DNA from 2 places in the Lactobacillus sp. UMNPBX4 genome. Region 1 is predicted to be linked to the other one. Evidence: a T-box and tRNA genes for the amino acid it is inferred to sense, from the RefSeq annotation. Region 1 holds a T-box; the other holds one or more tRNA genes.
What was found. A T-box is a leader RNA that pairs with one kind of tRNA and senses whether it is charged. The one in region 1 lies ahead of leuS (leucine--tRNA ligase), so its partner is inferred to be a tRNA-Leu.
Positions count from the first base shown of each region.

Region 2: it has a tRNA-Leu gene. The T-box ahead of leuS (leucine--tRNA ligase) is inferred to sense a tRNA for this amino acid. The anticodon was not compared.

Region 1 is NZ_PCZF01000040.1:4,003-9,865, reverse strand. It holds gene CP355_RS07700 (polyprenyl synthetase family protein) at 1-783, opposite strand, end outside; gene CP355_RS07695 (phosphatase PAP2 family protein) at 920-1,582, opposite strand; T-box leader at 1,639-1,831, shown strand; gene leuS (leucine--tRNA ligase) at 1,872-4,286, shown strand; gene CP355_RS07685 (polysaccharide biosynthesis protein) at 4,380-5,863, shown strand, end outside.
Region 2 is NZ_PCZF01000003.1:45,656-51,518, reverse strand. It holds gene pcrA (DNA helicase PcrA) at 1-1,599, opposite strand, end outside; gene CP355_RS01215 (glycoside hydrolase family 73 protein) at 1,685-2,332, opposite strand; tRNA gene CP355_RS01210 (tRNA-Leu) at 2,417-2,504, opposite strand; gene CP355_RS01205 (SprT family protein) at 2,570-3,040, opposite strand; gene CP355_RS01200 (glycosyltransferase family 32 protein) at 3,028-3,726, opposite strand; gene CP355_RS01195 (oligosaccharide flippase family protein) at 3,729-5,159, opposite strand; partial or broken gene CP355_RS01190 (CDP-glycerol glycerophosphotransferase family protein) at 5,164-5,863, opposite strand, start outside.

The DNA.
Region 1 (5,863 bases):
ATTTAAAATAGGCAACAGCTTTTGTCTTAACTCGGGCTGATCAAGTGCAAGCAAAAGTGGCAAGGAATAAACACCGGTAGCTAAATCTTCTAAAGTAGGCTTATTGAGTTTGTCGCTGCCTGTGTAGTCTAATAAATCATCTACAATTTGAAATGCGATTCCTAGATTTTCTCCAAAATTGGCTAAAGCTTCACTTTCTTCGGCATTCCCACCCGCAAAATGTGCACCTTCTTCAGCTGCTAAACGGAAGAGGGCGGCGGTTTTACCTTTGATATCGTTTAGATAATCCGTAAAGGTCTGCTCTAAGTTAAAGCGTTCAGCCATTTGACCGAGTTCTCCATTTAAAATATGGCTCATAGTTTGCGCGTTGCGCACCAGATACTCGTGTTCTGCAGTTGTATCCAGCATTAAATCAAAAAAGTTGGTGAATAATAAATCACCAGCGTACACAGCGACATCTTTGCCAAACTCTGCTTGAATGCTGATATTGCCTCTACGCAGATCAGAATCATCGATGATATCATCATGAATCAAAGTTGCCATATGCAAAATTTCGATAGATGAAGCTAAATTAATAGTTTGTTGATTAACTTTTCCGACTACATGTGCTGCTAATAATAAAAGGCTGGGGCGCAGATATTTGCCACCGTTGTCGGCCATTGTTAATAAAGCAGTCTGTAAACTCTGATGAGGAGTTTGAATGGTGTGCTGAATCAAAGCATCGACTTCAGCTAATTCATCAGCAATAAGTGGATATTTTTTCCAAGGCTTAAAATTTTTCATAAATCGTTTCCTTAAACTAATAAAATTATTATCGTTTAATTGATTTGTTCAAATAGTTACATTACTTATTATTACGCAGATTGTGAATCTAACCAACAAAAAAACTAGTGAAAATTAAATTCACTAGTCTTTTTGTTTATTTTCGCGATTTTTCTAACATTTTTGGTTCAATGTAAAAGTGGTATAAGAATGAATAACCAAGTAAAACAAAGGTAATTCCTTCAATCCAACCTCCAAAGACATCAGATGGATAATGCACATGGACGAATATTCTTGTGTAGCCGATCAAGATCGGGAACAACGCCCAAATGATAATTAATAGAGTTTTCCAGAATTTGCTTTTAATTAATAAAATTGTCAAGATAATTAAAACTCCAAATAATGCGGCACTACCAACTGAGTGACCTGATGGAAAACTGTAGCCATCGGCATAAACTAAATGGTGAACGGTTGGACGTTGGCGCTCAACTGCGTGTTTGATAATCCAGTTATAACCGTTGGCACAGATCATGACGCCTGCTGTGAACCAAGCATAAGCATATTGTTTAAACGTAATTAAAAGAATAAATAAGATAATTGTTTCTATCGTAATCGTGCTGGTATTGCCTAAATTGGTAAAAGTTTTTGCAAAAGCGACATTTGTCGGATTATTATTGCAGACAATGCTGATGACTGCATTGTCGAAACTGTGGATAAACGGTGAACCAGATGAAACAAGCATCGCCCACGCTGCGTAGATGACCACAAAGATTATCCCTGGAACCAGAGTATCTCTTGGTGGATTTTTTGTATTAATCAAAAAAAGTCTCCCCTTGTAATTTTTAGCATTTGTGGTAAATTATAATCATTATCTATAAGAAAATAAAGGTCAGGAAGTAGTAACAAGGATATTTTTTCAGAGAGAGACTGGTTGCTGTGAAGTCTTAGAATGGAATTGTGAACTTGTCCTGGTATTGAAACCTATCGTTGCCATCCGCGTTAAGGAGCGATTAAGGGTCACATTTTTGATGTGGAACTTAGGTGGTACCGCGATTATTTCGTCCTATGATTGATAGAATCATAGGACTTTTTTGTTAGAGAGGAAAAATATGTATAATCACAAAGTTGTCGAAAAGAAATGGCAAGATTATTGGGCAAAGCATGATACCTTCAAGACAGGTACAGATCCCAAGAAGAAAAATTATTATGCATTGGACATGTTCCCATTCCCATCTGGTAAGGGACTTCACGTAGGTCATCCAGAAGGATATACTGCAACCGATATTGTCTCACGTATGAAGCGTGCACAAGGCTATAATGTGCTTCACCCAATGGGTTGGGATGCATTTGGTCTTCCAACAGAACAATATGCTTTAAAGACTGGTGAAGATCCAGCAGTTGTTACTAAAAACAATATTGCCAACTTTAAGCGTCAACTTAACAAGTTAGGCTTTTCATACGACTGGGATCGTGAAATTACTACTAGTGATCCTAACTACTACAAGTGGACTCAATGGGTCTTTGAACAAATGTATAAGAAGGGCCTTGCTTATGAAGCTGAAGTTCCAGTTAACTGGTCACCAGACCTTGGTACTGTTGTAGCTAACGAAGAAGTTATTGATGGTAAAACTGAACGTGGTGGTTACCCAGTATACCGTCGTAATATGCGTCAATGGATGCTTAAGATGACTGCTTATGCCGACCGTTTGCTTGAAGATTTGGACGGCTTGGATTGGCCAGAACCAGTTAAGGAAATGCAAAGAAACTGGATTGGCCGTTCAGTTGGTGCTCAAGTAACCTTCAAGATTAAGGGCAGCGACAAGACCTTCGATATCTTTACTACTCGTCCTGATACTTTATTCGGTTGTTCATATACTGTTCTTGCTCCAGAAAACAAGTTGGTACAAGAAATTACTACTGATGCACACAGAGACGAAGTTAATGCCTACATCAAGAAGATTGAATCAAAATCAGACCTTGAAAGAACTGACTTGAACAAGGACAAGACTGGTGTATTTACTGGTGCTTACGCAATTAACCCAGTTAATGGCAAGGAAGTTCCGATTTGGATTTCAGATTACGTATTGGCAAGTTACGGTACTGGTGCGGTTATGGCAGTTCCAGCTCACGATGATCGTGACTATGATTTTGCTAAAAAGTTTGATTTGCCAATTAATCAAGTACTTGAAGGTGGCAACTTATCTAAGGCTGCCTTCACTGAAGATGGTCCACACATTAACTCAGAATTCTTGAATGGTTTGGACATCAAGGATGCCAAGAAGAAGATGGTTGACTGGCTTGAAGAACACAACTGCGGTGAAAAGAAAGTTAACTACAAGCTTCGTGACTGGGACTTCAGTCGTCAACGTTACTGGGGTGAACCAATTCCAGTTATCCACTGGGAAGACGGTACTACTTCACTTGTTCCAGAGGATCAACTTCCACTTCGTTTACCACATGCAACTGATATCAAGCCATCCGGTACTCCAGAAAGTCCATTAGCTAACTTAACTGACTGGGTAAACGTAGTTGATGAAAATGGTCGAAAAGGTAAGCGTGAAACCAACACTATGCCTAACTGGGCTGGTTCAAGTTGGTACTACTTACGTTATGTTGATCCACACAATGATAAAGAATTAGCTGATTACGACTTATTGAAGCAATGGCTTCCAGTTGACCTTTACATCGGTGGTGCAGAACATGCAGTTCGTCACCTTCTTTACGCTAGATTCTGGCACAAGGTTCTTTACGACTTGGGTGTTGTTCCAACCAAGGAACCATTCCAACGTTTGTACAACCAAGGCTTAATCTTGAAGAACCACGAAAAGATGTCTAAGTCAAAGGGTAACGTAGTTAACCCAGATGAAGTGATCGATGAATACGGTGCAGATTCACTTAGAATGTACGAAATGTTCATGGGACCACTTGATGCTTCAATTGACTGGGATGACAATGGTCCAGCATCAACTAAGAAGTTCTTAGATCGTGTATGGCGTTTGTTTGTTAACGACCTTGACCTTAAGGCAATTCCACAAGAAAGAATTGTGGATAAAAACGATGGTGAACTCGACAAGGTTTATGCAGAAACTGTTAAGAAGGTTACTGAAGACTTTGACGCTCTTCACTTCAACACCGCTATTTCTCAAATGATGGTCTTCATCAATGCTGCGCAAAAGGCTAAGAGTATTCCACGTGAATACGCAGAAGGATTTGTTAAGCTTTTGGCTCCAGTTGCTCCACACATGATGGAAGAAATCTGGCAAGTATTTGGTCATGATGAATCAATTACTTATGCTAAGTGGCCAACTTATGATCCAGCTAAGTTAGTTGAATCAACTGTGGAAATTATGGTTCAAGTTAACGGTAAGCTTCGTGGTAAGTTCCAAGCAGCTAAGGATGCAGATCGTGATGCTGTTCAAAAAGAAGCTATGGCTTTACCACACGTACAAAAATTCTTGGAAGGTAAGGACGTTAAGAAGGTTATCGTTGTACCTAACAAGATTGTTAATATCGTTGCTAAATAAGTTAAGTTTTTCCTAAAAGCTTTATGAAGTTGAGCTTTATGAAGCAAATTGAGTGACAATTAATTAGTTAATACTTTTTATTAGGAAAAATTGATGGAAGAAGAAAATAATTTAGATAGCAAAGATACACAAAGCACATTTTTAAAGGGCTCTGCCTGGATGACCTTTGGGTCGATTGCTTCTAGAATCTTAGGTGCGTTGTATATTATTCCTTGGTATGCCTGGATGGGTGACTATGGGAATATTGCCAATGCCTTAACTGCGCGAAGTTATAATATTTATACGATATTTATTCTAATTTCGACGGCCGGAATTCCGGGAGCGATTGCCAAACAGGTGGCTAAGTATAATGCCTTAAATGAATATGGAATTGGGCGAAAATTATTCCATAAAGGGTTAATTTTAATGGCCTTCTTGGGAGTAATTTCTGCTGCGATCATGTATTTTGCCTCACCGCTACTGGCATCTAACGGTAGTCAAAGCGATCCAAGACAAATTGCAGTTATGCGTAGTTTGTCTTATGCGATTTTGATTATTCCGATCTTGAGTATCATGCGTGGGTACTTCCAAGGGTATGCGGACATGATGCCAAGTGCGATGTCACAGTTTGTGGAGCAATTTGCTCGAGTAGTTTGGATGCTTTTAACGGCATTTGTAATCATGCAAGTGCAGCACGGCTCTTATGTTCATGCCGTTATCCAGTCAAACTTGGCTGCCGCAATTGGTGCCGCATTTGGGATTGGCCTGTTAGTTTGGTTCTTGTTTTCACGGCGAAAACAATTAGATAATTTGGTTGCTAATTCGAATAATCGGTTAAAAGTTTCCACAACCGAACTATTTGCGGAAATTATTGAACAGGCAATTCCATTTATTATTATCGATTCAGGAATAACTTTATTCTCATTAGTAGACCAATATACATTCCACCCAATGATTGCAGGGCTGGTTCATGCAAGTTCAGATACAATTGAAGATTGGTATGCATTATTTGGTCTTAATGCCAATAAGTTGATCATGATTATCGTGTCTTTGGCAAGTGCAATGGCAGTGACAGCGATTCCGCTTTTGTCAGCTGCACATACTAGAGGCGATTTTAAGAGCATCTCTAAGCAAATTGCTAATACGATGGACTTGTTCTTGTTCGTGATGATTCCTGCTGCATTCGGAATGGCCGCTATTAGTAAACCGATTTATACGGTTTTCTATGGCCCAGATCCATTAGGTAGCAATGTTTTATACTTGTCATCATTTACTGCAATCAGTTTAGGACTTTTTACAGTATTGATGGCGGTTTTGCAAGGTTTGTCAGAAAATGGATTGGCAATAAAATATTTAGTTTTAGGTTTAATCCTGAAGGGCATTTTGCAATATCCGATGATCTTTTTGTTCAAGATTTATGGACCGTTAGTTGCAACCAACTTAGGCTTATTGGTGATTGTTCTGTTGTCATTGAAGCACTTAGAAGTACAGTATGACTTTAATTTGAATAGAACAAGCCGCCGCTTGGTTGGTATTACCGCATTTTCGATAGGGATGTTCCTAATTGTTAAATTAGTTGAGATGGGCTTAGGCAAGTT
Region 2 (5,863 bases), on a different contig from region 1:
TGATTCATCTTCATCGGGCTCATAATGATCATCAAAACGCTTAGTAACTGATAAGAATTCATCCAAGTTCTCTAATCTAGTTTCAGCTTCAATAGTATTTTCTGCTCTTAAAGCATCAGTATATTCAAAGTCAGACAAGATCTTTTCAGTTAAACCAGTTACGCCATGCGTTTGTGCATAAGCTATTGCATCCCTCAATTTTGTGCCAAAATCGCTTAACTTTTTAGCAGCTCTGGTATTAATTGGACTTTCTGCCACATGATCCATGGCATCCAAGGCATTATAGTGATTTTCATCCGCAAATGCCAACAACTTATCCACAGTCGCTGCACCAATACCACGCTTAGGCACATTGATAATACGATTCATGCTCATTGTATCCGCAGGATTTGCGACCAACTTCAAGTAAGCCATAATGTCCTTAATTTCTTTACGGTCGTAGAATTTGTGACCTCCCACGATTTGATAAGGAATATTTGATTTAACAAAAGCTTCTTCGACTGTACGTGATTGGGCGTTAGTTCGATAAAGAATGGCAAAATCTTTGTAAGTGCGTTTTTTAGCTTCTACTTCTTCCTTAATTTTCGAAATAATGTAGTGGGATTCATCATCACCACTTTGAGCTTGATAATAAGTAACCTTGGCACCCTCGCCTTGATCAGTCCATAAATTCTTTGCCTTACGGTTCTGATTATTTTTAATCACTGAGTTTGCGGCTGATAAGATATGACCAGTTGAACGGTAATTCTGTTCTAGCTTAACAGTTCTAACTCCATCAGTTTTGTAATCTTGCTCAAAATTCATGATGTTTTCCATGTTAGCACCACGCCAGCCATAGATTGACTGATCAGCATCCCCAACTACACAAATATTTTTATATTGTGCAGCTAATGCATGACAGAGTTCATACTGAGCTTGGTTAGTATCCTGATATTCATCTACCAAAATGTAACGGAACTTATTTTGATAATAATGAAGAGTATCTGGATCTTTTTTAAATAAAACCAAAGTCTGCATAATCAAATCGTCAAAGTCCATAATTTGATCACGGCGCAGTCTTCTTTGATATTCTTCATATACCTTAGCTGCCATTTTATCAAAAGGTGAACTAGCACTTGCAGCAAAAGCCTTAGGATCAAGCAAGTCGTTCTTTCCATTAGAAATAGCAGACAAAATTCCACGTGGATCGTACATCTTAGGATTAATGTTCAAATCCTTTTCAATATGTTTTACCAAAGTCAATTGTTCTGCAGAATCCGCAATAGAAAAGTTATGACTATAGCCAATCTTATCAGCGTCTCTACGCAAAATTCGAACACAAAGGGCGTGGAAAGTCGACATCCAAATATTTTGAGCGGCTGGCCCTAGCAATTTTTGTTCACGCTCACGCATTTCATTAGCCGCCTTATTGGTGAAGGTAATGGCTAAAATATTCCATGGTGCAACTTGATTTTCTTCAACTAAGTAGGCTATTCGTCTAGTTAAAACAGAAGTTTTACCAGAACCTGCCCCAGCAACGACCAACAGTGGTCCTTCTGTAGTTTCAACCGCTTTTTTCTGTTGCGGATTCAAACCGGCTAAGATAGATTTTTCGCTCATTATTGTCCCCTTCACAAAAATAAATTTACTAATGCAACTCGAATATTATACCAAAAAAAGCAGCATTCATTTTGCTGCTTTACTTTTACTTATCATATTTTTCCAAATCAAATTGTTCAATCAAATTAATCAATTTATCCGCATAATCAGGATCGGTAGCGTAGCCATCAGTAACCAAAGCCTTCGCCTGAGTCTTATAGTCTTTAGAAGCTAAGACATGCTTATATTGTTGATGATTCCAAGTCGTTCCATTTTGGAATAGACGCGCATGGGCTCTAATCGATGCCTCATATGAATCATAAATTTGAAAGCGTGCCTTAACAGTGATCCACTTGCCCTTAACATATTCCTTAGTTGTCATCACCGCAGAAGTATTAGGATTAGTTCCCTTCACTCCAAATAAATTATTATATTTTTGTGATAAATCGCTTTGCCCGTAATTACTTTCAAGACAAGCTTGGGCAACAGTAATACTTGGTAATAAATCGTATGATTTATCTACTTCACGGGCAATCGGCCCAATCTTTTTAATAAATGCTTTCTTTTGCCGTAATAATTTTGCGGCTTCTTGTTCACGCTGCAGTTGTGCTTGTCTAATTTGTTCAGATTGAATTGCATATCTTCTGTAGTAATGAAAACCTACATATGCCACTAACAAAATAAACAAAATGATAAACACACGTACAACGGTCTTTACGCTTTTAGGTATCCTTGACTTACGCTTTTTTGCCATAATACTTATTTCCTTTAATTCATTAAGTAAAGTATAACCTATTTTTGTGTAAAAAAAAGAAGTCGCTCACTGCGACTTCTTAATTGGTGCGGGCGAGAAGACTCGAACTTCCACGATCTAAAGCGATCACAAGATCCTTAGTCTTGCGCGTCTGCCATTCCGCCACGCCCGCGGCACATCAACTATAATAGACTAAATCTAAGAGATGTGCAAGGGAAAATTGAAAATAATTTAAATTTATTTATTAGAAACTTTAAAATTTTGCTCTAAACGCAGCTGCCTCTTGCATTTACCGCATCTATACCTTCTAGTATTAATTCGGCGCATACGCGGATAATGCAAGCCGCAATTTTCACAGACATAAATATAATTAAATTTTTTACGCCGACGCAAGCCTATATCGGGTGCATAGCGACTGCCACCTACTTTTTGGAGCAAAATTTTAAAATCACGATCGCGATGATGATAACCACGATGCAATAAATGCAAGTGATAGTGACACAATTCATGCTTAATAATGCCTACCAAATATTCATGATATTGTGGCGCTAAAAAATGCGCATTAATTTCAATATGATGATCATCAAGGTGGTAACGTCCACCTGTTGTCGTCATTCGGCGATTGATTTTTATCTGATGCAAAAATGGTCTATTAAAACATTGCAGAGAAATTTGCTCTATTAAATTTTGTAATTCTACCGAATCCATTTAGCATATCGCCCAGCCTGTTTTGGAGTATTGATATGACGTTTTAAATCCGTTACGATCTTATGCTTAAAAGAATGCTTGCCGTTCATCCAAGTCCCTGTAAAAAGATGGATAGACTTGGAATCTTTGGAAGGATTGCACAATACGCCGTCTGGATAAACATGAATGCCCTCTTTAAGCATTTGTTCTTTATTACCAATTTTTAGACCATATTTATCTATCAAGATGTCAGTAACCGAAATGCTGTTGACTCCTGCCATTTGATTATGAGAATCGAATTCAAAACTGCGATCTTGATAATAATCTAAAATATCTTGCATGAAGGGATGCTTTTTCTCCGCACCAAAAATTGCGGCTGAGAGATAATCTTTGTTCTCAAAGCCAATAAAAGCCTGATCTTTTAACAAAGTAGTTAGATCATCAATTACGCGCACATCGGTATCCAAATAAATACCACCCTGCTCATAAATTGCCCGTGCACGAATATAGTCAGAAACAAAGGCCCATTTTTTAGCCTGATAGGCCTGCTCAATATATTTATTTTCATGCATGTCAAAATTATCTTCATTCCATTCAATGAATTGATAAGCAGGCAAATTTTTCTTCCAGGTCGCAATACATTCTTTAATTATTTTTGACTTAGGATTATGACCTACCCAAACATAATGAATTATTTTTGGTATCATTTTTAACCTCGTTTAAAGAAATTCTTGAGCAGTTTAACAATATCTTCGTTAAAGTCCAACTTAAACAGGAACATCAAGCCCAAATAAATTACGAGCATGATAATTGATTTAACTGCCATATTGAAAAATGCAGATGAAATAAAGTTAGGCATCAGCATCCCTGCAGCTAAGGTAATCAAAGCAATTGCAATATATTTAGGCACATCATGAAAGACATATGTAAATTGATAGCCATCGCGTACTACCCACAGTCTAAGTATCAACACAACAAATTCAGTAATTAAAATGGCGATCATTGCTCCCATCGCACCATATGGACGGTCTAGCACGTAACTTAAAACAATTTCTAAAATCGCTCCAATTACGACCGGAAAAGCATAATCACGGTCCCGACTATTAGCCAGAGCAAACTGATTAGCAAAAACCCCACCGGTTGGAATCATGATAATGGTTAAGGTAAACCAAAACATCAACGGTGTCATTGGAATATATTGATTTCCGAAAAAGAATGGCACGAATTGTTTAGTATTAGCCATAATGATTACTGCAAATAATGTCCCCAACATTACCGTGGCTTCTAGGGACTTCTTCATCACTACCTTTTGTGCTTCTTTTCCTTCACTGGCCATCTTCGGCATGATAACAAGCGAAATACTAGTGATTACGCCTAAGATCATGTTTGAGATTCTTTGCGAATTATCATAAAAAGAAACCTGGGTTGAACTTGAAAAAAGCCCCAAAATTGGTTTATCTAACGATGTATAAATTTGGGTCGCAATCTGCGGAATCATTAGCGTACCAATCGCAATTGCCGTCTTTTTGAACTTATAAAAATGAGCGACTGGCTTGCCTACATAACGGTGAATGTCAAACCAAAAGACAAAGGACCCAAGCATAGTCGAAACCGACATGATTAACAAATACTTCCACAAGTCTGCTGGTGATTTTACCCATAATAAGATCAATACAACGCTGACTAGTTTTACACAAGTATTTTTCAAAACAACTCGGCCGAAGTCGGCTAACCCTTGGAAGAACCATGAGATATCCACTTGTGCAGAAATCAAATATGGCACCATTAATAATAGATAAAACCAATATTGAATATGGAATACTGTAGTAATAAAAACAGTAAAAGCAATAGTAATAATCCCAGCAATCCCCTGGAAATACCATAATCCCCAAAATGCTTTAGTTAAATCTTCAGGTGTACCATACGTCCGTGTTTTTGAAATCGTCCGCATCCCCACATAAGAAACTGACAAAATACAAAAGATCATCAAAAATTGGACTGTGTTATTAACACTACTGTAGATTCCATAAGTTTTTGGCCCTAATACCCTTGAAAGATAGGGTACTGTAATCAGCGGTACTAAAACGATAAAGATCTGATAAACCGCATTATATAAGATATTTAAAAATGTTTTACGCAATACCTTAACCTCGATATTCTTGATCATATATTCAAAGACATTTTGACAGTATGAATCACCCTTAGCCTCACTGGTTAAATGCAGCCAGTAAAGACGCCGATTGACAATTTGTTGATTATCAAGATGATCCAAATTATTGATTAATTCCGCTTCTGAATTAACGCAAATACCCGGTGTAATTTCATCATACGGACTAAGCAGAAGTCCACGCGTCTTTTTATATTGCTGTAAGAAGTTAGTGACAAAGACAATCGGTTTATTAAGATGCAGATAATCGAAATAAATCGATGAAAAATCGGTCATCAAGAAATCGGTATCGCCCAAGAGTTCATACAAATCATAATTGTGGTCAAATAAGTAATCATTGTTTAAAAAGGCAATGTTGGAATAATTACTCTTGAAGTTAGCGAATAAGCGCATTTCGTAGGGATGCAATTTCACAATTAAGTATTGATGTCGCTTAGCTAATTCGGCGTTTAATTTTTCCCCATCGAAGTCTTCAAATGCAAAAAAGTTACCTTCTTTGATTTTATCCATAATCGTCTTATCTTCTAACTCATACCTAAACGTAGGCATGTAAATCCCGATCTGTGCTTCTGAATCAGTAGTGTTAAACAAATCTTTTAATAATTGCTTTTTGCTAATAACAGGCTTATCTAGTAGATCTAGACGAGGAAAGCCTAACTTATGGTACTTTTCAGTTT